2 regions of the Burkholderia sp. BCC0397 genome follow, and region 2 is predicted to be linked to the other one. Evidence: riboswitches for the same ligand, from Rfam matches in the RefSeq annotation. Region 2 holds a riboswitch; the other holds the start of a gene.
What was found. Region 2 has a riboswitch for thiamine pyrophosphate ahead of HWX03_RS30410 (FAD-dependent oxidoreductase). Riboswitches for the same ligand answer to the same signal wherever they lie in the genome.
Positions count from the first base shown of each region.

Region 1: linked by a shared signal. The riboswitch ahead of thiC (phosphomethylpyrimidine synthase ThiC) and the one ahead of HWX03_RS30410 (FAD-dependent oxidoreductase) in region 2 are both predicted to bind thiamine pyrophosphate.

Region 1 covers NZ_CADFDL010000003.1:115,125-126,144, reverse strand. The annotation lists gene recB (exodeoxyribonuclease V subunit beta) at 1-193, shown strand, start outside; gene HWX03_RS10675 (AAA family ATPase) at 190-2,493, shown strand; gene arfB (alternative ribosome rescue aminoacyl-tRNA hydrolase ArfB) at 2,490-2,894, shown strand; gene HWX03_RS10665 (EAL domain-containing protein) at 2,946-4,226, opposite strand; gene HWX03_RS10660 (DMT family transporter) at 4,747-5,673, opposite strand; gene HWX03_RS10655 (hypothetical protein) at 5,818-6,072, opposite strand; gene HWX03_RS10650 (glycine zipper 2TM domain-containing protein) at 6,287-6,499, opposite strand; gene thiC (phosphomethylpyrimidine synthase ThiC) at 6,730-8,661, opposite strand; TPP riboswitch at 8,786-8,902, opposite strand; gene HWX03_RS10640 (pentapeptide MXKDX repeat protein) at 9,132-9,404, shown strand; gene HWX03_RS10635 (cytochrome b/b6 domain-containing protein) at 9,476-10,108, shown strand; gene HWX03_RS10630 (molybdopterin-dependent oxidoreductase) at 10,138-10,926, shown strand; gene HWX03_RS10625 (XRE family transcriptional regulator) at 10,952-11,020, opposite strand, start outside.
Region 2 covers NZ_CADFDL010000014.1:119,522-130,541, forward strand. The annotation lists gene HWX03_RS30355 (ABC transporter permease) at 1-710, opposite strand, end outside; gene HWX03_RS30360 (ABC transporter ATP-binding protein) at 707-1,633, opposite strand; gene HWX03_RS30365 (STAS domain-containing protein) at 1,826-2,101, opposite strand; gene HWX03_RS30370 (ABC transporter substrate-binding protein) at 2,098-2,727, opposite strand; gene HWX03_RS30375 (VacJ family lipoprotein) at 2,839-3,813, opposite strand; gene mlaD (outer membrane lipid asymmetry maintenance protein MlaD) at 3,845-4,408, opposite strand; gene mlaE (lipid asymmetry maintenance ABC transporter permease subunit MlaE) at 4,439-5,206, opposite strand; gene HWX03_RS30390 (ABC transporter ATP-binding protein) at 5,203-6,024, opposite strand; gene thiE (thiamine phosphate synthase) at 6,109-7,233, opposite strand; gene HWX03_RS30400 (thiazole synthase) at 7,230-8,045, opposite strand; gene thiS (sulfur carrier protein ThiS) at 8,083-8,280, opposite strand; gene HWX03_RS30410 (FAD-dependent oxidoreductase) at 8,313-9,449, opposite strand; TPP riboswitch at 9,675-9,798, opposite strand; gene HWX03_RS30415 (ABC transporter ATP-binding protein/permease) at 10,068-11,020, shown strand, end outside.

The sequences.
Region 1 (11,020 bases), on a different contig from region 2:
GCATCGCTACCTGCGCGGCCGGCTGTCCGATTACGACTACGACACGCACATCGCGGGTTACCTGTACCTGTTCGTGCGCGGCGTGCGGCCCGGCTGGCGCAGCGGCGGCGAGCCGGCCGGCGTGCATGCGCGGCGGCCCGCGCGCGCGCTCGTCGACGCGCTCGACCGGATGATGGAAGGGGGCCGCGCATGACCGCATCCGACGACATGCTCGAATTCACCGGCGGCCTCGTCGCGCGGCTGCCCGAGCCGGCCGATTTCGGCATCGCGCTCGCGGAAGGCTTCGCGCGCCGCATCGGCGACCTCGCGCGACGTGCCGGTGCGCCGTCCGCGCCGGCACGCTGGGCGGCGCGCGCCGCGTTCGCGACGAGCCGCGCGACCGCCGGCGGCCACGTGTGCGTCGCGCTTGGCGCGCTCGCGCAGCGCTACGAAGCATCGCTCGACGAGGTGCGCGCCGCGCTCGCCGCGAGCGGCGTGGTTGCGTTCGGCATGCTCGCGCGCGGCGACGAGCGGCCGCTGATCGTCGACCGGCTCGATCACCTGTACCTGTCGCGCTATTTCGATTACGAACGGCGGCTCGCCGATGCGCTCGTCGCGCAGGCCGGTGTCGCCGCGCCGGACGAAGGCCTGTCGCCCGACCGGTTGCGCGACAGTCTCGCCCGTTACTTCGGGCCGGCCACCGGCGAAGTCGACTGGCAGCGCGTGGCGGCGATCGTCGCGCTGACCGGCCGCGTGACGATCGTCAGCGGCGGGCCGGGCACGGGCAAGACGACGACCGTCGTCGGCGTGCTGGCCTGTCTGCTCGACGCGCACCCGGAGCTGCGCATCGCGCTGGCCGCACCGACCGGCAAGGCCGCGCAGCGGATGCAGGAGGCGCTGCACGCGCGCGCCGGCGATCTGCCGCCCGAGCTCGCGGCGCGCCTGCCCGACACGTCGTACACGCTGCATCGGCTGCTGGGCGGCGGCGGGGCGGCCGGCTTCCGGCATCATCGCGACAATCCGTTGCCGTACGATCTGATCGTCGTCGACGAGGCGTCGATGATCGACGTCGCGCTCGCCGCGCATCTGCTCGACGCGATCGCGCCGGGCGCGCGGCTCGTGTTGCTGGGCGACAAGGATCAACTGGCCGCGGTCGAGGCCGGCGCCGTATTCGCGGAGCTGAGCGCGCGGCCGGCGTTCACCGCCGCGGCGCGCACGCGCATCGCGCAGGCGCTGGGCGTCGACGAGGCGGCGTTCGTCGCGGCGTTGCCGGTGCCGGACGAAGCTGCGCCGCCGGCGGTTCCGGCGGTGAATCCGGTTTCCGTTTCTGCACGGGCGCTGCCATCGGCATCTGCGCCTGTTTCACGCAAATCGGCGCCTCGGCCGAAAGTCGATGCACGACAGGCGTCGCTCTTCGACGACGAACCGCAGGATGACGAAGTGTCGTCGACCGACATCGCGCCGTCGCCGCGCGCCGAATCGGCACCCATCGATGGCGGCCCATCTGACAATGCGCCTGCATGGATAGAGGCCGACGAACTCGCTTGGCTCGACACCGTCGAACTGCCGCCGTTCGACGCAGGCGACGCGGCGCTTGCATCGATGACGGCGGCCGCATCGCCATTGACCGGCGAAGCCGCTGCCGCAGCCGCGTCCGCCGGCACACCCGCTCCGGCGCCGCTCGCGGACTGCGTCGTGTGGCTCGAACGCAATTACCGCTTCGGTCTCGATTCGCCGATCGGGCGGCTGTCGCTCGCGATCCGCCGCGGCGACGTGCAGGCGGCGCTCGATGCGCTGCCCGCCGACGACTCGGCAGCCGCATCGTTTCACGACGATGCGGGCGACACGCTGGCGTCGTCGACGGTCGAGCGGCTCGCACGGCGCTTCGGCGCCTACCTCGATGCGTTGCGCGACGCGCTGGCCGCGCCGGCACCCGATCCGCTGCCGCTGTTCGACGCGCTCAACCGGTTCCGGATCCTGTGCGCGACCCGCAACGGCTCGCGCGGCGCGGAGCACGTCAATGCGCTGGTGGCCGCGCATGTGCGGCAGGCGGCGCGCGTGCCGCTCGCGGTCGGCGCGCACTGGTTCACCGGGCGGCCGATCATGGTCACGCGCAACGACTATGCGCTGGGGCTGTTCAACGGCGACATCGGCATTGCGCTGCCCGACGCGCACGGCGTGCTGCGCGTGTGGTTCCGGCGCGCGGACGGCACCGCGCGCGCGGTGTCGCCGGCCGCGCTGCCGCCGCACGAAACGGCGTTCGCGCTGACGGTGCACAAATCACAGGGCTCGGAATTCGACGAAGCGGCGCTCGTGCTGCCCGCGTCGTTCGGCCGGGTGCTCACGCGCGAGCTCGTCTATACGGCCGTCACGCGCGCCCGCACGCGCGTGCAGGTGATCGGGCCGCGGCGCGTGCTGGCGCAGGCGGTCGCGACGCGCACGCAGCGCGATTCGGGGCTCGCGGCCCGCGTCGACGAGGCGCTCGCCCGGCGCCGCACGGAGGCTTCGCGATGATGATCCGCTACACGCTCGATCCGGCCGAGGTCGAATGGACCGCCGTGCGCGCGCAGGGCGCGGGCGGGCAGAACGTGAACAAGGTATCGAGCGCGATTCATCTGCGCTTCGACATCCGCGCGTCGTCGCTGCCGCCGGTCCTCAAGGAGCGGCTTCTCGCGCTGTCCGACCAGCGCATCACGCGCGACGGCATCGTCGTGATCAAGTCGCAGGAATATCGGACGCAGGAGAAGAACCGCGAGGCCGCGCTCGCACGGCTCGATGCGCTGATCGGCGGTGTCGCGTACACGCCGCGCGCCCGGGTCGCGACGCGGCCGACGCGCGCGTCGAAGGAGCGGCGGCTCGAGCACAAGTCGCGCCGCGCCGTGGTGAAATCAGGGCGCGGGAAGGTGGTCGACTGACGAACGAAGGGGAGATACCCGTCGCACGCGCCCGCCCGCCGTGCGCGCCGGTTACCGCATGATGGTTCCGGCGCTGTCGAGCACGAAGTCGACGCAGAACACGACGAGCCGGCTCTGCGCGCGGATCGCGACGGCGGCCGTATAGCAGTCGCGGCCTTCCGTCAGCGAGAAGTGCGGGCCCATCAGCGCGACGCGCCCCGGGGCGGCGATCGCGCGCTGGAAATACGGGCGTCGCGACCAGTTGCTGTGGGTTTCCGGGAACAGCGGCGAGAGGCGGGTCACGCTCGCCTGGCTGTCGTCGAGCGGTGCGCCGATCGACGGCAGGAACTGTTCGCCGGTCTCGTCCGTGACGAACACGCGACGCGCGGCCGGCACCGCGAACACGCGTTGCGCGGCGTCCTGCAGGTTGCCGCTCGCCGAAAACGCGGCCGCGCCGGTGAGCACGAGCCGTTCGATCGCGTCGAAGCCCGGCTGCTCGGCGGTCGCCGGCGTGTGCCGGCGAGCGATGAAGCGCCGCCACGCGGCATCGAGCATCGCGGGCGCCGCCGCGCTCGCGTGCGCGATCGATGCATCGGGCTGGCCGAACTGGAAACCCTGCACGAAATCGATGTCGGCTTCCATCAGCGCCTGCAGCGCGTCGTCGCTTTCGACGCCTTCGGCCAGCACCATCGCGCCGGCCTGGTGCAGCATCGACACGAGGTGATGCATGATGCGGCGATCGTCGGCGGAGGCGGTCGAACGCTCGACGAGCGAGCGGTCGAGCTTCACGATGTCGGGCCGCGCCCGCCATACGCGGTCGAAGTTCGAGAAACCGGTGCCGAAATCGTCGATCGCGATCAGGAAATCGCGATGCTGGATCATGTCGATCGTGCGGGCGAGCGCGGCTTCGTCGCGCGCCGGCTGCTCGACCACTTCCAGCACGATGCGGTTCGGCGGCAGCGCGAAATGCCGGCACAGCGCCTCGACGAACTCGCGCTGTACGAGGCCCGTGTCAAGCACACGCGGTGTCACGTTCAGGAACAGCCAGCCGTCCCCGATTCCCTGCGTGACGAAGTTGGCCGTGTGCAGGCAGCGCGCGAGCCGGTCGAGCAGCAGCGCGTCGGCGTCGCCGCGGGTCTTGTCGAAGAGGGCGGTGGGCGACACCAGCGTGCCGTTGCCGTCGACGACGCGCAGCAGCGCCTCGTAGCCGACGACGCGCTTGTGCGTGATCGACAGCACGGGCTGGAACACACTGCGCAATGTCGTGGTGCGATAGGTGGCGAGCCAGCCGTGGGGCGTCGGCGTGAGGCTTTCGAGCAGCGCGTCGAGCGACAGGTCGCGGGTGGACTTCATGTCAACGGTGCCCGGGAGCGGGCGGCGGGGCGGCCGCGCACCGCCACGCCGATGCAGCCGCATGCGCAGGCGGACGCGAAAGAACGTGGGGCATCGAAACCGCCTTCTGCGGATAAGTTTTCCGAGTGTAACGGGATTGCCGCGGCGCGCGTATCAGGGTAACTCCAGACGCAAACGGTACACCGCGATTCCGGCCCGCGCGCAGCGGCGCGGCGACCGACGCCGCATGCATGCGTACGGTGCATGACCGTCGCGAAACCAAGCGCGCCGCAGCGGCAGATGACAATTCCACGACAGCGCGGCGGCATGACCGTGCGTCACTGCCGCGCGATGCGCAGGCTGATGCGGGAAATCCCGCCGGCCGGCGGCCCCCGTCAGACGAATGAGTCGAATGAGTCGAATGCCCGCGCGCCGCAGTGCGATCGGCGTCGCGTCGGCACACCCGCGTCGCCACCGGCATTGCCGCGCGACGGGCGACGGGCGACCGGCGGCGGTTCGTGCGCGCCCGGCGCGCCGATCGTCAGGCCGCCTCGCCGCCGCGCGGTCGGACGCCGGGAATCCGCTTGATCACGCCGGTTGCGAGCGCGGTGCCGACGAGCACGATCGCGCAGCCTTCGATCATCACGGCCGACACGTGTTCGCCGAGGAACAGCGCGCCCCACAGCAGCCCGAACACGGGGATCACGAACGTCACGGTAATCGCGCGGGCAGGCCCGACATGCGCGATCAGGTAGAAGAAGATGAAATACGCGATGCCCGTGCACGCGACGCCGAGGGCGAGCACCGACCCCCATGCGTGCGCGCCGACCGGCGCGGCCGGCCACGTCGCGATCGCGAACGGCAGCAGCAGGACGGTCGAGCCGATCATGCTGCCGGCTGCATTGACGAGCGGATCGACGCCGCTGAGCTTGCGTTTCGTATAGTTGGCCGCGATGCCGTACAGCAGCGTCGCGCCGAGTGCGGCCGCCGCGGCGAGCGCGGTCGCGCTGGCGCCCGTGTCGCCGTGCGCGTTCGCGATCTGGTTCCACACGAGCGTGAGCACGCCGGCAAACCCGATGACGAGGCCGAGCGCGCGCGGCAGCGACAGCTTGTCCTTCAGCCACAGGTAAGCGACGAGCGCGCCCCACAGCGGCGTCGTCGCGTTGATCACCGACGTCACGCCGGCCGACAATGTCAGCTCGGCGAACGCGAACAGGCAGAACGGGATACCCGAATTCAGCGCACCGACGACGAACAGCGGCCACGCATGACGGCGCAGCCGGGCGCCGAGATCGGCGGGTTTGAAGCGCGTCAGCGCGAAGCCCGCGAGAAACAGCGCGCCGATGCCCACGCGCAGCGCCATCAGTGGCGCGACGCCGAAATCGACTACGCCGACCCGGATGAACAGGAAGGATGCGCCCCACAGGGCGGCGAGCACGGTCAGCAGGAAAGCGTTCTTGGGCGACATCGATCGGCGAGGGCGGGGACGGGATGCGAAGAATCTTACACCGCGTTACCACACCGTCGTTTCACGATCGGATGAAACGACAAGAAACGGGAATGCCGCCGCTTGCCCCGGCGGCGGAACGCCGGCCGCGCGCGGCGCGGCCGGTCAGTGATGACGCCAGCCGCCGCGTCCGCCGAAGCCGAAATTGAGCGACAGCGCCGGGCCCCAATAACTGCCCCATGCGGGCGCATACGCAGGCGCCGGATAGTAGTAGGCCGGGCCCGGATCGACATACACGGGCGCGGGCTGTACCGGCACCGGCGCCGCCGTGTAATAGCCCGCCGGGATATAGCCGTACGGGTAATAGCAGCCGGCAAGCGTCGCGCAGGCAAGCGCCGCGGCGACGAAGGTCCTGTTCATGATGTGTCTCCGGCGGAGCCGGCTATCGGCAGATGCTTCAAGCTTAGGCCGAGTACTAATGACACGGTATGAAAAACGGTAACCGATCATTTCGGGGTGGCGTCCGCGCCTGTTGCGTCGCCGCATGCGAAAACGGCGCTTCCGCAGTGCGGAAACGCCGTTGAACCGACTGGCCGATGGCTGGGCGACGCCCAACCGGCCGATGTCGGGCTGCTTACTTGCCGATCTGGTTACCAATGATGCCGCCGGCCGCCGCGCCGCCCAGCGTCGACAGCGCGTTGCCGCCGATCGCCGCGCCGGCGACGCCGCCGACACCTGCACCGATTGCCGTATCGCGCTGGCGTCGCGACATCGAATCGCAGGCCGACAGGCTGGCTACCGTCGCGACGAGGAGAGCGCATACCCCAAAACGCCGAATCGAGTTCATGATCGTTGTCCTTGTGGTAGTGAACGGAAGGCGCACGACCGCTTGGCGGCCGCGCATGTCCCCAATCTACGCGCCGTCCCGCGGCGCTACTGTAAGGACTTGTTAAGGCTCGCGCGGTTTCGTAATCAATTGTTTCGCCTGGGCCGGCAGGCACGCCGCATGCGCAAAAAAGCCCGCTCGAAAGCGGGCTTTGTGCATCGCGATACGAGCCGGTGCGGCTCGCTGCGCGCTTACTGACGGTGGTAGATCTCGGCGCCGGTCTTCACGAACTCGACCGCCTTGACCTCCATCCCTTTCTTCAGCGCTTCGGTTTCCGACACGCCCTGCTGCGCCGCGAATTCGCGCACGTCCTGCGTGATCTTCATCGAGCAGAAATGCGGGCCGCACATCGAGCAGAAGTGCGCGACCTTCGCCGAATCCTTCGGCAGCGTTTCGTCGTGGAATTCGCGCGCCTTGTCCGGGTCGAGACCGATATTGAACTGATCTTCCCAGCGGAACTCGAAGCGCGCCTTCGACAGCGCGTTGTCGCGCACCTGCGCGCCCGGATGACCCTTGGCGAGGTCGGCGGCGTGCGCGGCGAGCTTGTACGTGATGATGCCTTCCTTCACGTCGTCCTTGTTCGGCAGGCCGAGGTGTTCCTTCGGCGTCACGTAGCACAGCATCGCGGTGCCGAACCAGCCGATCATCGCGGCGCCGATGCCCGACGTGATGTGGTCGTAACCCGGCGCGATGTCGGTGGTCAGCGGCCCGAGCGTGTAGAACGGCGCTTCCTTGCACCAGTCGAGCTGCAGATCCATGTTCTCCTTGATCAACTGCATCGGCACGTGGCCGGGGCCCTCGATCATCACCTGCACGTCGTGCTTCCACGCGATCTGCGTGAGCTCGCCGAGCGTTTTCAGTTCGCCGAGTTGCGCTTCGTCGTTCGCGTCGTAGATCGAGCCGGGGCGCAGGCCGTCGCCGAGCGAGAAGCTCACGTCGTACGCCTTCATGATCTCGCAGATCTCTTCGAAGTGTTCGTACAGGAAGCTTTCCTTGTGATGCGCGAGGCACCACTTCGCCATGATCGAGCCGCCGCGCGACACGATGCCCGTCATCCGGTTCGCGGTGAGCGGCACGTACTGCAGGCGCACGCCCGCGTGGATCGTGAAATAGTCGACGCCTTGCTCGGCCTGCTCGATCAGCGTGTCGCGGAAGATTTCCCAGGTCAGGTCCTCGGCCTTGCCGTTGACCTTTTCCAGCGCCTGGTAGATCGGCACCGTGCCGATCGGCACCGGGCTGTTGCGGATGATCCACTCGCGCGTTTCATGGATGTGCTTGCCGGTCGACAGGTCCATCACCGTGTCGCCGCCCCAGCGGATCGCCCACGTCATCTTGTCGACTTCCTCGCCGATCGACGACGTGACGGCCGAGTTGCCGATGTTCGCGTTGATCTTCACGAGGAAGTTGCGGCCGATGATCATCGGCTCGGATTCCGGGTGGTTGATGTTCGCCGGGATGATCGCGCGGCCGCGCGCGATTTCGTCGCGCACGAATTCCGGCGTGATCTCGGCCAGCGCGTTCGCGCCGAAGGCCGCGGCGCCGAACGCCTGGCCCGGGTGCTGGCGGCCCATCATCGCGGCGAGCTTCGCGCCGTTCGGGCCGCTCGACTTCAGGCTCTCGATGTATTCGGCGCGGCGCTGGTTCTCGCGGATCGCGATGTATTCCATTTCCGGCGTGATGATGCCCTGACGCGCGTAGTGCATTTGCGTCACGTTCTTGCCGGGCTGCGCGCGGCGCGGGTTGCGGTGCAGGCCCGGGAAACGCAGCTCGGCCGTGGCCGGATCGGCCGCGCGCTCGAGGCCGTACTGGCTCGACAGGCCGGGGAGCACCTCGGTGTCGCCGCGTGCTTCGATCCAGCGCTGGCGCAGCGCGGGCAGGCCCGCGCGGATGTCGATCTTCGCGTCCGGATCGGTGTAGGGGCCCGACGTGTCGTACACGTAGATCGGCGGATTCTTCTCGCCGCCGAAGCCGGTCGGCGTGTCGGCCTGCGTGATCTCGCGCATCGGCACGCGGATGTCGGGCTGCGAGCCGGTGACATACACCTTGCGCGAATTGGGCAGCGGCGCGACGGCAGCGGCGTCGACGTGGGCGTCGGCAGACAGAAACTTCGGATTGGCGTTCATGCAATCTCCTGTGTGAGCGCCGGACAGGCGCTTCGGCGCTTGCCCGGAGCCCTTGACGAATGTGGGGCTCGAGCTAAGCAGGAGACGAGGCTTGGTGAGGCGGCGGGTTTCGTCAGAAGGATGGCGGCGAAATCCGTACGCTTCCCTGCGCTGGCATTATCCAGATCAGGTTCAAAGGGTATTTCTCACCCGCAATGCCGGTTGTTTGACCGAACGCATTGCAGGACCCCCGCGTTAGCAAGGGCACACGATACACCGGGTTTGCGGTGGTTTCAACCGGGACGGATCGTTCGCGCGCGTGCGGTTGCAGCATGGCGGGCCGCGGCGGTCCGGCGCCCCGGCCGGCGGCGCTCGCGCGGTGCAGCAACGCGCGTCTTCGTACGACCTAAAATAAATTTTGCCGCGACTGTCATTTCCCGCGACGTGCGCCGTCTATTCGGCTCCTCAAACCCATGTTTCGGAGAAGTGTCATGAAAAAAGTACTGATTGCCGCCTGCGTTGCTGCCCTCGCCACGGTTGCCACGGGCGCGTATGCGCAGAACGACGCGATGTCGAAGGACGATTCGTCGATGTCGAAGGACGCGATGGGCCACGACGCGATGGCGAAGGACGGCGCGATGAAGAAGGACGGCATGAAGAAGCACGCGATGAAGAAGGATGCGATGAAGAAGGACGCGATGGGCCACGACGCAATGTCGAAGGGCGACGCGATGAAGAAGGACACCATGAGCCCGTCGAACTGACCGATACGTGCGGGGCGCGGCCGGCTGCGGGCCGCATCGCGTCCCGGCGCATCACTCCCGGAGTCTTCATCATGCAAACCGTCCCTGCCACGGATCGCGCACCGGCGACGCCGCCCACGCGCACGATCCATCCGCCGTGGGTGCGTGTGAGTCACTGGCTCAACGCGCTCGCGGCGATCCTGATGGCGTTGTCCGGCTGGCGCATCTACGATGCGTCGCCGATCTATCCGTCGTTCACGTTCGCGCACGGCATCACGCTCGGCGGCTGGCTCGGCGGCGCGCTGCAATGGCATTTCGCGGCGATGTGGCTGCTGGTCGGCAACGGGCTGTTCTATCTCGCGATGTCGATCGCGACGGGGCGCTTCGCGCGCAAGTTGCTGCCCGTCACACCCGCGTCGGTGTGGCGCGACGTGCGCGCCGCGCTCGGCGGACGGCTGGCGCACGACGACCTGAGCGTCTACAACGCGGTGCAGCGTGCCGCGTACCTGACCGCGATCGTCGATCTCGTCGTGCTGGTGCTGTCGGGCCTCACGATCTGGAAATCGGTGCAATTCCCGCTGCTGCGCGAGCTGTTCGGCGGTTACGACAACGCGCGCATCGTGCACTTCTGGGCGATGTCGCTGTTGGTCGCTTTCTTTGTCGTTCATGTCGCGATGGCGCTGCTGGTACCGCGCTCGCTGCTCGCGATGCTGCGCGGCCGCTGACCCGCAAGCCGCGGGCGAAGGAAATCATCATGTCGGAATCCGAAAAAAACCGCAGCGAGCCGCGCTGGACGCTCGACCGGAAATCGCTCGAACTCGACGTGCGCCGCGAGCTCGAGATGCCGTCGCGGCGACTCTTCAACCGGCGCGTGCTGACGCTCGGCGGCCTCACGATGCTGACTGGCTGCACGCTGAAGGACGACGCGTCGGTCAACACGTTCCTCGAGACAGTGTCGCGCATGAACGATCGCGTGCAGGCGTGGCTGTTCAACCCCGGCCAGCTCGCGCCGACCTACACCGAGGCCGACATCACGCGGCCGTTCCCGTTCAATGCGTATTACGGAATCGACGACGTGCCGCACGTCGACGAATCGTCCTATCGGCTCATGCTGTCGGGCCGCGTGACGGGCAAGCGCGTGTGGACGCTCGACGAGCTTCGGGCGCTGCCGCACGCGGAACAGATCACGCGGCATATCTGCGTGGAAGGGTGGAGTGCGATCGGCCGCTGGGGCGGCACGCCGTTCGGCGCGTTTCTCGCACGCGCGGGTGCCGATACCGGTGCGAAATACGTCGGCTTCAAATGTGCCGACGATTACTACGAAAGCATCGACATGCCGACCGCGCTGCATCCGCAGACGCTGCTCACCTTCGACTACGACGGCCGCCGGCTGCCGCCGGAATTCGGCTTCCCGATGAAGCTGCGGATGCCGACCAAGCTCGGCTACAAGAACCCGAAGCACATCATGGAAATCTTCGTGACCGATACGTTCCCCGGCGGCTACTGGGTCGATCAGGGCTACAACTGGTTCGGCGGATCGTGAGCGGGGCGCGTGGCGTGCGCACGCGTCACGCGGATTCGCGCACCTGGAGATCGACGCGCAGGCCGACTGCCGCGGCCATGTTCACGAGCGCGTC
Region 2 (11,020 bases):
CCGAAGAACCCGAAACGGAAGCCGTCGATCATGTAGAAAAACGGGTTGAGACGCGACACTTCGCGCCACACGGGCGGCAGCGAGTGCGTCGAATAGAACACGCCGGACAGAAACGTCAGCGGCATGATCAGGAAGTTCTGGAACGCGGCGAGCTGGTCGAACTTCTCGGCCCAGATCCCGGCGATCAGGCCGAGCGTGCCGAGGATCGCCGAGCCGAGCAGCGCAAACGCAATGATGAACAGCGGCGCCGCGAAGTGCATCGGGATAAACCAGATCGTCACGACGAACACGCCGGCGCCGACCGCGAGCCCGCGCACGACGGACGCGAGCACGTACGCGCCGAAGATGTCGCGGGACGACAGCGGCGGCAGCAGCATGAACACGAGGTTGCCGGTGATCTTCGACTGGATCAGCGACGACGAGCTGTTCGCGAACGCGTTCTGCAGCACGCTCATCATCACGAGGCCCGGCACGAGAAAGCTCACGTATTCGACGCCCGGATACACCTCGACGCGGCCCGACAGCGCGTGGCCGAAGATCGTCAGGTACAGCAGCGCCGTGACGATCGGCGCGAGCACCGTCTGGAACGACACCTTCCAGAAACGCAGCAGTTCCTTGTAGAACAGCGTTCGAAACCCGCTTCCCGGCACGCGCCGGGCCGTCCCCTCGGACGGCAGCGCACGCAGTTCGCGTGGGGAGTGTTGATTCATGCCAGCCCCTCGATCACCTCGGCCCCGTTCATCACCTGGACGAACACATCCTCGAGGTCGGCCTTGCGGACCTCGATCTCGTCGAACGTGCAGCCCGCCGCGCGGCATTGCGCGAGGATCCGTTCGACCTCGTCATAGCTCGCGAGGCGCAGCAGGTGCTCGCCCGGCGCGCGCGCGGCCGGGTCGGTTTCCAGCCCGCGCAGCTCGGCCGGCAGCGCGCCCGTCGCGAGCCGCAGGTACAGCTGCAGGCCCGCGAAGCGGCGCAGCAGCGCGTCGGTGCGATCGAGCGCGACGACTTCGCCCCGGCGCAGCATCGCGATGCGGTCGCACAGCGACTCGGCTTCCTCGAGGTAATGGGTGGTCAGCACGATCGTGTGACCCTCGCGGTTCAGGCGCGAGATGAATTTCCACAGCGTCTGGCGCAATTCGACGTCGACGCCGGCGGTCGGCTCGTCGAGCACGATCACGGGCGGCCGGTGCACGAGCGCCTGCGCGACCAGCACGCGGCGCTTCATCCCGCCCGACAGCGCGCGCATGTTCGCGTCGGCTTTCTCGGTCAGATCGAGATTGGCCATCACTTCATCGATCCAGTCGTCGTTGTGGCGCAGCCCGAAATAGCCGGACTGGATCCGCAACGTCTCGCGGACGGTGAAGAACGGGTCGAAAACGAGTTCCTGCGGGACGACGCCAAGTGCGCGGCGCGCGTTGCGGAAGTCCTGGACGACGTCGTGACCGCGCACCGAGATACTGCCTTCGTCGGCCCGGGCGAGCCCGGCGAGGATACTGATGAGCGTGGTCTTGCCTGCGCCGTTGGGGCCGAGCAGACCGAAAAACTCGCCTTCCTCGACCGACAGGCTGACGCCCTTGAGCGCCTGAAGCGACTTGTAGCGCTTCTTGACGTGACGGATTTCTATGGCTGACATGACTGTGCGCGACGCAAGGGCCGCGACGCCTATTCTGTGCTTGCTGCGAAAGAAAATGGGGGCCGGACGCCGATTGGCTGCCCCGCAAAACGCTTGATTATAGGGCAAACCGGCTGGTGGAGCCGGCGCCGGCGGCGCGCGGCCTGAAGCGTGCGCGCGCCGGCTGGCGCGGCAGGCTTCGGTCGGACAGGGTCAATGTCGCCCGGTGCCTTCGATGAGCGCGTCGACGCCGTAGGCGCGCGCGAGGCTGGCGAGCTTCGGAGGGAGATTGAGGATGTCGAGGGCTGCGCCGCGCGCTTTGGCGGCACGTTGCCATGCAAGCAGCACGGCGAGCGCGGACGAGTCGAACTGCGTCAGCGCCGCGCAATCGACGGCGGTCGCGCCGGCGCCGATGCGCGCAAGACCGTCCGCGAGCGCGGACTTCGCGCTCGCGACGGTCAGCGAGGAGGCGGCTTCGAAGCCGCTCACGACGCCTGCTTGCCCGCGGCAAGTTCCTGGTTACGCTGCGTCAGGAACTTGATCAGGCCGTCCACGCCGCTTTGCTGGATCTTCTCGTTGAACTGCTGCTGGTACGTCTGGATCAGCCACGCGCCGAGCACGTTCAGGTCATACACCTTCCAGCCGTTCGCCGTCTTGTACAGGCGGTAGTCGATCTGGACCGGCTGGCCGTTGTTCATCGCGACCGTCTTGACCACGACGTCGGTATCGGCCGAATCGGCGCGGAACGGCGGGTACTGGATCTGCTGGTCCGGCTTCAGCTGCGCGAGCGCGCCCGAATACGTGCGGATCAGCAGCAGCTTGAACTGCTCCTGAACCTGCTGCTGCTGCTCGGCCGTCGCCGTGCGCCAGTTGCGGCCCATCGCCAGTTGCGTGGTGCGGCGGAAATCGGTGTACGGCAGGATGTCCTTGTTGACGATCGTGATGATGCGGTTGGTATCGCCCTGCTTGATCGTCTGCTGCTTGACTTCGTCGAGCACCTGCTGCGTCGCCGTCTTGATCAGCGCCTGCGGGTTCGACTGGTCGACTTGCGCGTGAGCTGCGCTGCCGAACGAGAACAGCGCCGCGAAAACGGGGATCAGGAACAGTTTTTTCATCATAGTGGCCTGCATGAATGAGTCGATGCGAAGGTTGGAGCAGGTAGCTTACGCGCAAGTTCGCATACGCTACCGACTGAATCGTTTCCGGCTGTAACGAATGTAAATCCGTCAGTGCAGCCGGATGCTCGGGAACCGGAACCCGCCCGGCGACGGCGGCGCCACCTGCATGGCCGGCACGTTCGTCTCGCTGGCCGGGTTCGGCGATTCGGCCGTGCCGGAGGCCGGCGCAGCAACCGCCGCGCCCGATGCACCCGCCGGCGCCGGCGCCGGCGCCGCGCCGCCCACTGCTGCTGCGCCCGCCGTACCGGCCGCGCCGGCTGCCGCCGGTGCCGCGCCGTCTTCCGGCAGGTCGTACTTCGGCAGCGCGTCGTTGCTCGACGTCGCGGCGGCCTCGCCGCGCGCGTTGCTGATCAGCATCTGGCGGCGCTGCAGGTACGCGTTGCGCACGAACGAATACTTGTCGAGCGCCGCGGCATCGAGCACGTCGCCCGCGCCGAGCAGGTTCGAACGCGTGTTGACGAGGTTCACGCCGAACAGGCCCCAGCTCAGGCCATCCGGCTTCACGTAGGTGAGCGGGTTGCCGACGTAGTCGACGCCGAGGCCGGCCGTGTCGCGCAGCGTGCTCGGGCCGAGCAGCGGCAGCACGAGATACGGGCCCGACGGCATGCCGTAGCGACCCATCGTGATCCCGAAGTCGGCCGTGTGCTTCGGCAGCTTCGCGATCGTCGCGACGTCGAACAGGCCGCCGACGCCGAACACCGTGTTGATCACGACGCGCATGATGTCGCCGACACCGTCCGCGATCCGCAGCTGCACGATGTTGTTCGCCGCGATGTAGACGTCGCCGATGTTCGAGAAGAAGTTCGTCACGCTGTCGCGCACCGGCTGCGGCACCACGTACTGGTAGCCCTTCGCGACCGGCTTCAGCGCGTACGTGTCGACCTTGTCGTTGAACGTGTACATCGTCCGGTTGAAGCCTTCGAGCGGATCGCCCTTGGTCGGCGTCTGCACGGTCGCGCAGCCGCTCAACGCGGCGACTGCCGCTACCGCCAGCGCGGCGTGCCTGATGCGGATCGTGTGCATGGTCATTACCCTCTTGTTTTCTCTCGCGTGGTTATTGAGCCGCCGAGCCGGACGCGGCGGACACCGCCGACGCCGGTATCGCCACCGGTGCCGGAGCGGCCGGCGCGGCCGATGCGCCGGCGGCCGGCTTCGCGCCGCCCGCATCGGCGGCCTTGCTGTACAGGAACTGGCCGATCAGGTTCTCGAGCACGATCGCCGACTGCGTCATCGTGATCGTATCGCCCGACTTCAGCATTTCGGTGTCGCCGCCCGGATCGAGGCCGATATATTGCTCGCCGAGCAGGCCCGACGTCAGGATCTTCGCCGACGAATCCTTCGGGAACGGGTATTGGCCGTCGACGTCGATCGTGACGAGCGCCTGGTACGTGTTCGTGTCGAAACCGATCGACTTCACGCGGCCGACCACGACGCCGGCGCTCTTCACGGCCGCGCGCGGCTTCAGCCCGCCGATATTGTCGAATTTCATCCTCACCGAGTAGGTCGGCTGAAACGACAGCGAGCTCATGTTGCCGACCTTCAGCGCCAGGAACAGCACCGCAAGGAAGCCCACCACCACGAACAGGCCGACCCAGAAGTCGAGAGCAGTCTTTTTCATCGTCATTCCAAAATTTGGCTTGGCTGAGGCTTAGCTGAACATCAGCGCGGTCAGCAGGAAATCGAGGCCGAGTACGGCGAGCGACGCGAACACGACCGTCTTGGTGGTCGCGCGCGACACGCCTTCGGGCGTGGGCTTCGCTTCATACCCTTGAAACAGCGCAATGAAGGTCACGGCGAAGCCGAACACGATGCTCTTGATCACGCCGTTGCCGACGTCGGCCCAGACCTGGACCCCGCCTTGCATCTGCGACCAGAACGCGCCGGGATCGACGCCGATCAGCACGACGCCGACGAAGTAGCCGCCGAGCACGCCGACCGCGTTGAAGATCGCGGCCAGCAGCGGCATCGCGATGATGCCCGCCCACATGCGCGGCGCGATCACGTTCTTGATCGGGTCGACCGCCATCATCTCGAGCGCGGTGAGCTGCTCGCCGGCCTTCATCAGGCCGATCTCGGCCGTGAGCGACGTGCCCGCGCGGCCCGCGAACAGCAGCGCGGTGACGACGGGCCCAAGTTCGCGCACGAGCGACAGCGCGACCAGCAGGCCGAGCGCCTGCTCGGAACCATAGCGGTTCAGCGTGTAATACCCCTGCAGGCCGAGCACGAAGCCGACGAACAGCCCCGACACGGCGATGATCACGAACGAATAGTTGCCGAGGAAGTGGATCTGCTTCGTGACCAGCCGCGGCCGGCGCAGCAGCGGGAAGAATTCCAGCACGAGGCGCACGAACAGGCGCGTGCCGTAGCCCGCCCGCTCGAGGCCGCCGATGACGTAACGTCCGATCGCGCTGATCATGCGCGCCCTCCGCCGAGCCCGAAATCCGCTGCGAGCGGCGGGCTCGTGTAATGAAATTTGAACGGGCCGTCCGGCGCGCCGTCGATGAACTGCCGCACGCTCGGATCGGTCGACGCGCGCAGCTCGTCGGGCGTGCCCTGCGCGAGCACACCGCCATTGGCCAGAAAATATACGTAGTCGGCGATCGCGAACGATTCCGGCACGTCGTGCGTGACGAGGATCGACGTCGCGCCGAGCGCCTGATTCAGCGTGCGGATCAGGTTCGCGGTAATGCCGAGCGAGATCGGATCGAGGCCCGCGAACGGCTCGTCGTACATGATGAGCTGCGGATCGAGCGCGATCGCGCGCGCCAGCGCGATGCGGCGCGCCATCCCGCCCGACACCTCGGACGGCATCAGGTCGCGCGCGCCGCGCAGCCCGACCGCGTTGAGCTTCATCAGCACGAGGTCACGGATCAGGTCTTCGGGCAGGTCGGTATGCTCGCGCAGCGCGAACGCGACGTTCTCGAACACCGACATATCGGTGAACAGCGCGCCGAACTGGAACAGCATGCCCATCTTGCGGCGCAACGCATACAGGCCGTCGCGCGTTTGCGCGCCGACATCGGCGCCGTCGAACAGCACCTGGCCGCGGCGCGCGCGCACGAGGCCGCCGATCAGGCGCAGCACGGTAGTCTTGCCGCAACCCGAGCCGCCCATGACCGCGACGACCTGCCCGCGGCCGAAGCGCAGGTTCAGGTTGGACAGGACGAGGCGGTCGCCGTAACCGAAGTCGACGTCGCGAAGTTCCAGCAGGGTCTCGGTAGGAGTGGGGCTCACGGAGCTGACAGTCCTTTTACGCAGAACGCCGAATTATAGGGCCTGCATTGGATTGATGTCGTGACGCCGTTCCAGGCCCTGCGGTCAATGATTGTCAAATTGTCCGGCAAAACATTGCTGCAATGCAATAAGCGCAGTCCGATAGTCGGCCGCGCCCGTGACCGCACTGACCACCGCGACGCTGCCGACGCCCGTCGCCAGCACGGCCGGCAGCGCGTCGAGCCCCACCCCGCCGATCGCGACGAGCGGCGCCCGCGCGCCCGCGAAGCGCGCGTAGCGGGTAATTCGCGCGAGGCCCTGCGGCGGCGCGGCGACGGCCTTGGTGGCGGTCGCGTACACGGGGCCGAGTGCGAGGTAGCTCGGGCGCTCGTGCAGCGCCCGCAATATTTCGTAATATCCGTGGCTTGAAAGTCCGAGCCGCAGGCCCGCGCGCGCGATCGCGGCGAGATCGGCCGTTTCGAGGTCCTCCTGGCCGAGATGTACGCCGTACGCACCCTCTTCTGCGGCGATCTGCCAGTGATCGTTGATGAACACGCGCGCATCGGGATAGCGGCGCCCGGCCGCGACCGCACGCGCGACTTCCCGGCGCAGCACGTCCGGCGTCGCGTCTTTCACGCGCAATTGCACGGTTCGCGCGCCGCCGTCGAGCACGCGCTCGACCCATTCGGCGCTCGGCACGACCGGATAGAGGCCGAGCTGCGCGGGGCACGGCGCGAACGCGGGCTCCGGCGCGGGCGGCAGCCCGGCGACGCGCGGGAATTGCGCGGCATCGACCGGCCACGCGTCGGCGGCGCGTGTCTCGTCGCCGTCGCGCCACGCCAGCGCGAGCACCAGCGCGTCGACCGGCGCGAAGCCGCAATCGAGGAACGCGGCGAGCGCGGCGATCCAGTCGTCCGCGAGCGGATGCGCGGCGTCGAGCGCGTAGCGCACGCCCGCCGCATGCAGCACGGCGCCCTGCTCGTCGAATTCGATCGCCACCGCGTCCGGCGACGCAGGCCGCGACACGGCCGACGCGCGCGCCTGCGCGACACGATCGCCGGCCGACACGATCAGCACGTCGCCGTCAGCCGGCGCGTCGGGCGCCGCCACGCAGAGCCGCCACGGCGCCGCGCCGTCCGGCCAGTCGCCGAGGCGCGCGCGAATTCGCTCGGCCGCTTCGGCCAGCTCGTCGGCCGGCGGCCAGAACGCATCGGCGAAGCGCGCGCTCATGCGCCGCCCCCGTCCTGGTGCCAGAACGGCATCCCGACGACCGGCGTGCTCGCGTGCGCGGTTTCGCGCGCGTCCATCGGGCCGGCGAGATACGCGGCGCGGCCGGCCTCGACGCCCTGCGCAAACGCGCGCGCCATGATTTCCGGGTGCGTGGCCTGCGACACGGCCGTATTCAGCAGCACGCCGTCGAAGCCCCATTCCATTACCTGGCACGCGTGCGACGGCACGCCGAGCCCCGCGTCGACGATCAGCGGCACGTCCGGCAGCCGCTCGCGCAGCACCCGCAGGCCGTACGGATTCACGACGCCCTTGCCGGTGCCGATCGGCGCACCCCACGGCATCAGCGCCTCGCAGCCGACGTCGAGCAGGCGCCGGCCGATCACGAGATCCTCGGTGCAGTACGGCAGCACCTTGAAGCCGTCCTTGACCAGTTGCGCGGCGGCTTCGATCAGCCCGACCGGGTCGGGTTGCAGCGTGTAGTCGTCGCCGATCAGTTCGAGCTTGATCCAGTCGGTATCGAATACCTCGCGCGCCATGTGCGCGGTCGTCACGGCTTCGGCGACGGTCTGGCAGCCGGCCGTGTTCGGCAGCAGCGGCACGGCGTGGCGCTTGAGCAGGTCGAAGAAGCCGGCTTCGGCCGTGCCGCCCGTCATCTGGCGGCGCAGCGCGACCGTCACCATCCCGGGGCGCGACGCGGCGATCGAATCGGACAGCGATTTCAGCGACGGATAGCGCGACGTGCCGAGCAGCACGCGGCTTGCGAAGGTTGCGCCGTATAGCGTCAGCGCGTCGGCGGAGGTGTGGGACGTCATGTCGTTTTCCTGGAAGAGCGGGGCGAAGCGGCGGCGCTCAGCCGCCCGCGACGGGGTGCACGACGTCGAGCGTGTCGCCCGCCGCGAGCGCGCGCGCCGCATGCTGCGTGCGCGCGACGAAGTTGCCGTTCAGCGCCACCGCGTACGGCGGACGCGCGCCGTACGCGGCCAGCGCGTCGGCCACCGTCGCGCCGTCGGGCAACGTCAGGGTCTGTTGATTGATCTGGATATCCATGAGGCTGGGTCGGATTCGGTCGGCGGCGCGCGTCAGGCCGGCTGGCGCGCGTCGTTGCGGTGATGAAGCAGCGTCGGCCAGCGGGCGGCGTCGCGCCACGCGGCGAACGCGTCGGCATCGCCGAGCGCGCCGCCGAGCGCGGCCTGCGCGAACGCGACGGCCGCCTGCGCGACTTCCGGCGCGATCATGAAGCCGTGCCGGTACAGGCCGTTGACGGCGAGCGTCGATGCGCCGTCCCAGATCACCGCCGGGCGATGATCGGGCAGCGTCGGCCGGCACTGCGCGTTGAGTTCGAGGATGCGCGCCTCGCCGAACGCCGGATGCACGGAGAACGCCGCGCTCAGCAGTTCGAGCGCGGAGCGCACGCTGACGGGCGACATGTCCTCGCCCTCCACCTCGGTCGCGCCGATCACATAGAGGTCGTCCTGCTTCGGCGCGATGTACAGCGGATAGCGCGGATGCAGCAGCCGCACGGGCCGCGAGAGCCCGATGCCGGGCGCGTGCACGCGCGCGACTTCGCCGCGGATGCCGCGCAGCGCGGGCAGCGCGGCTTTCGCGCCGAGCCCGCGGCAATCGATCGTGAAATGCGCGGCAGGCAGGTTCGCGTCGTCGACCGACGCGTGCCAGTGCAGCGCGACGCCGCGTTCGGCGAGGCCCGCCGCGAGCGAACGCAGCGCCTGGCGATTGTCGAGCTGCCCTTCGCGCGGCAGCATCAGCCCGCGCGCGAAGCGGCCCGCGAGCGCGGGTTCGGCCGCGTCGACCTGCGCGCCGGCGAGCGTCACGAAGCCGCCGTCGAACAGCTCGGCCGGCGCGTTCGCGCGCACGCGCCGCTCGAACAGCGGCGCCTCCGCGCGGTCCGCGTGATGCCAGACGACGAGCGTGCCGTGATGCTGGAAAAAGACGGGTTCGGGCAGTTCCGCGAGCCACTGCGGCCAGCGTGCGAGCGACGCGGCGCCGAGCTCGGTGATCAGCAGTTCCGCGCTCGCCGCTTCCGCGAGCGGCGCGAGCATCGCGGCCGCGACCCACGCGGCCGACTGCTCGCCGTCCGGGCCGCCGCGCTCGTAGAGCGCGACGCGATGCCCGTCGCCCGCGAGCCGCCACGCGATCAGGCGGCCGACGAGGCCGCCGCCGAGCACCGCGAAATCGGGTCGTGCATCCCGGACGTTCATCGCGCGCCCTCCGCGCGGTCACGCGCGCCGAACGTCGACGCGCACGCGCCGCCGCCTGCGGACGCACGCGACGTCGGGACGGGAACCCTGCAAAAGACTGAAGATTGTGCGGTCATCATTCCTTCCGTAACGCGCAATGCGCGTACCCAAAAGGACGAAACCGGCAGCAAAGGCCGGCCGGGCGGGACTCGGGCGCTGACCATGTGGGATGGCAGCCAGCGCGGCCCGGCGGGATCAGAAACTTCCCTCGCCGGTATTACCCGGATCGGGTGCGAAGGGTCTTTCTCAGCCTCGCCGCGCTGCCCGGAACATCTGCCGGCCGCGCCACGAAGCACCCCTGTTTCGTCGTCGGTCATTAGACCATAAAAGCGGAAAGCGCCGCAAACTGTCCCCCTTGCGGCAAATTCGCCGGCGTGCCGCGCCGCTCTGGCACAATGCCCGCAGGCCGGCCGCGCGAGCGGCCGGTTGCCGCGTCACCGCCGGCCTTAAGTGCCGTTTAAGACGCGCGGGCCACCATCCGGACGCCCGCCGTCAGTCGGCACCCCGTCCCGGCATGCGTTATCGCGGCGCGCGTCCGGCTTCGCCCGGCCCGCGCGCCGGCTACTCATCAGGAAGCACATGACCCAATCGATCGATCCCGTCCGCTCCGCCTCCGACGCGCCGCAGGACGAGCGCCCGGTATCCGCATGGAGCCTCATCAAGCCCTACTGGGTATCGTCCGAATGGAAATTCGCGTGGGGCCTGCTGGTCACGATCATCGCGATCAACCTCTGCGTGGTCTGGATCAACGTCAAGCTAAACAAGTGGAACGCGCAGTTCTACAACGCGCTGCAGTCGAAGGATGTCCACGACTTCCCGAACCTGCTGATGCAGTTCTCCGCGCTCGCCTTCGCGTTCATCATCCTCGCCGTGTACGGCCGCTACCTGCGGCAGATGCTCGGCTTCCGCTGGCGCCAGTGGCTCACCGACCGCTTCCTCGGCCAGTGGCTCGGCGATCGCGCGTTCTACCGGATCGAGCGTGACCGTCTCGCGGACAACCCCGACCAGCGGATCACCGACGACCTCCAGTCGTTCGCGACCACGACGCTCGCGCTGTCGCTCGACCTGCTGTCGACGGTCGTCACGCTCGTGTCGTTCATCACGATCCTGTGGTCGCTCGCCGGCGCGCTGACGGTCACGCTCGGCGCGACGCCGATCGCAATTCCCGGCTACATGGTGTGGGCGGCCGCGCTGTACGCGGTGATCGGCTCGCTGATCATCCAGAAGGTCGGCCACCCGCTCGTGTCGATCAACTACCAGCAGCAGCGCGTCGAGGCCGATTTCCGCTTCGGGCTGATCCGCGTGCGCGAGAACGCCGAGCAGATCGCGTTCTACGACGGCGAGAAGACCGAGACCGGCAACGCGCAGACCCTCTTCATGCGCATCCGCGACAACTGGTGGCGCGTGATGAAGTACACGAAGCGGCTCACGTTCGTGCTGAGCTTCTACGGGCAGATCGCGATCATCTTCCCGCTCGTCGTCGCCGCGCCGCGCTACTTTGCCGGTGCGTTCTCGTTCGGCGTGCTGATGCA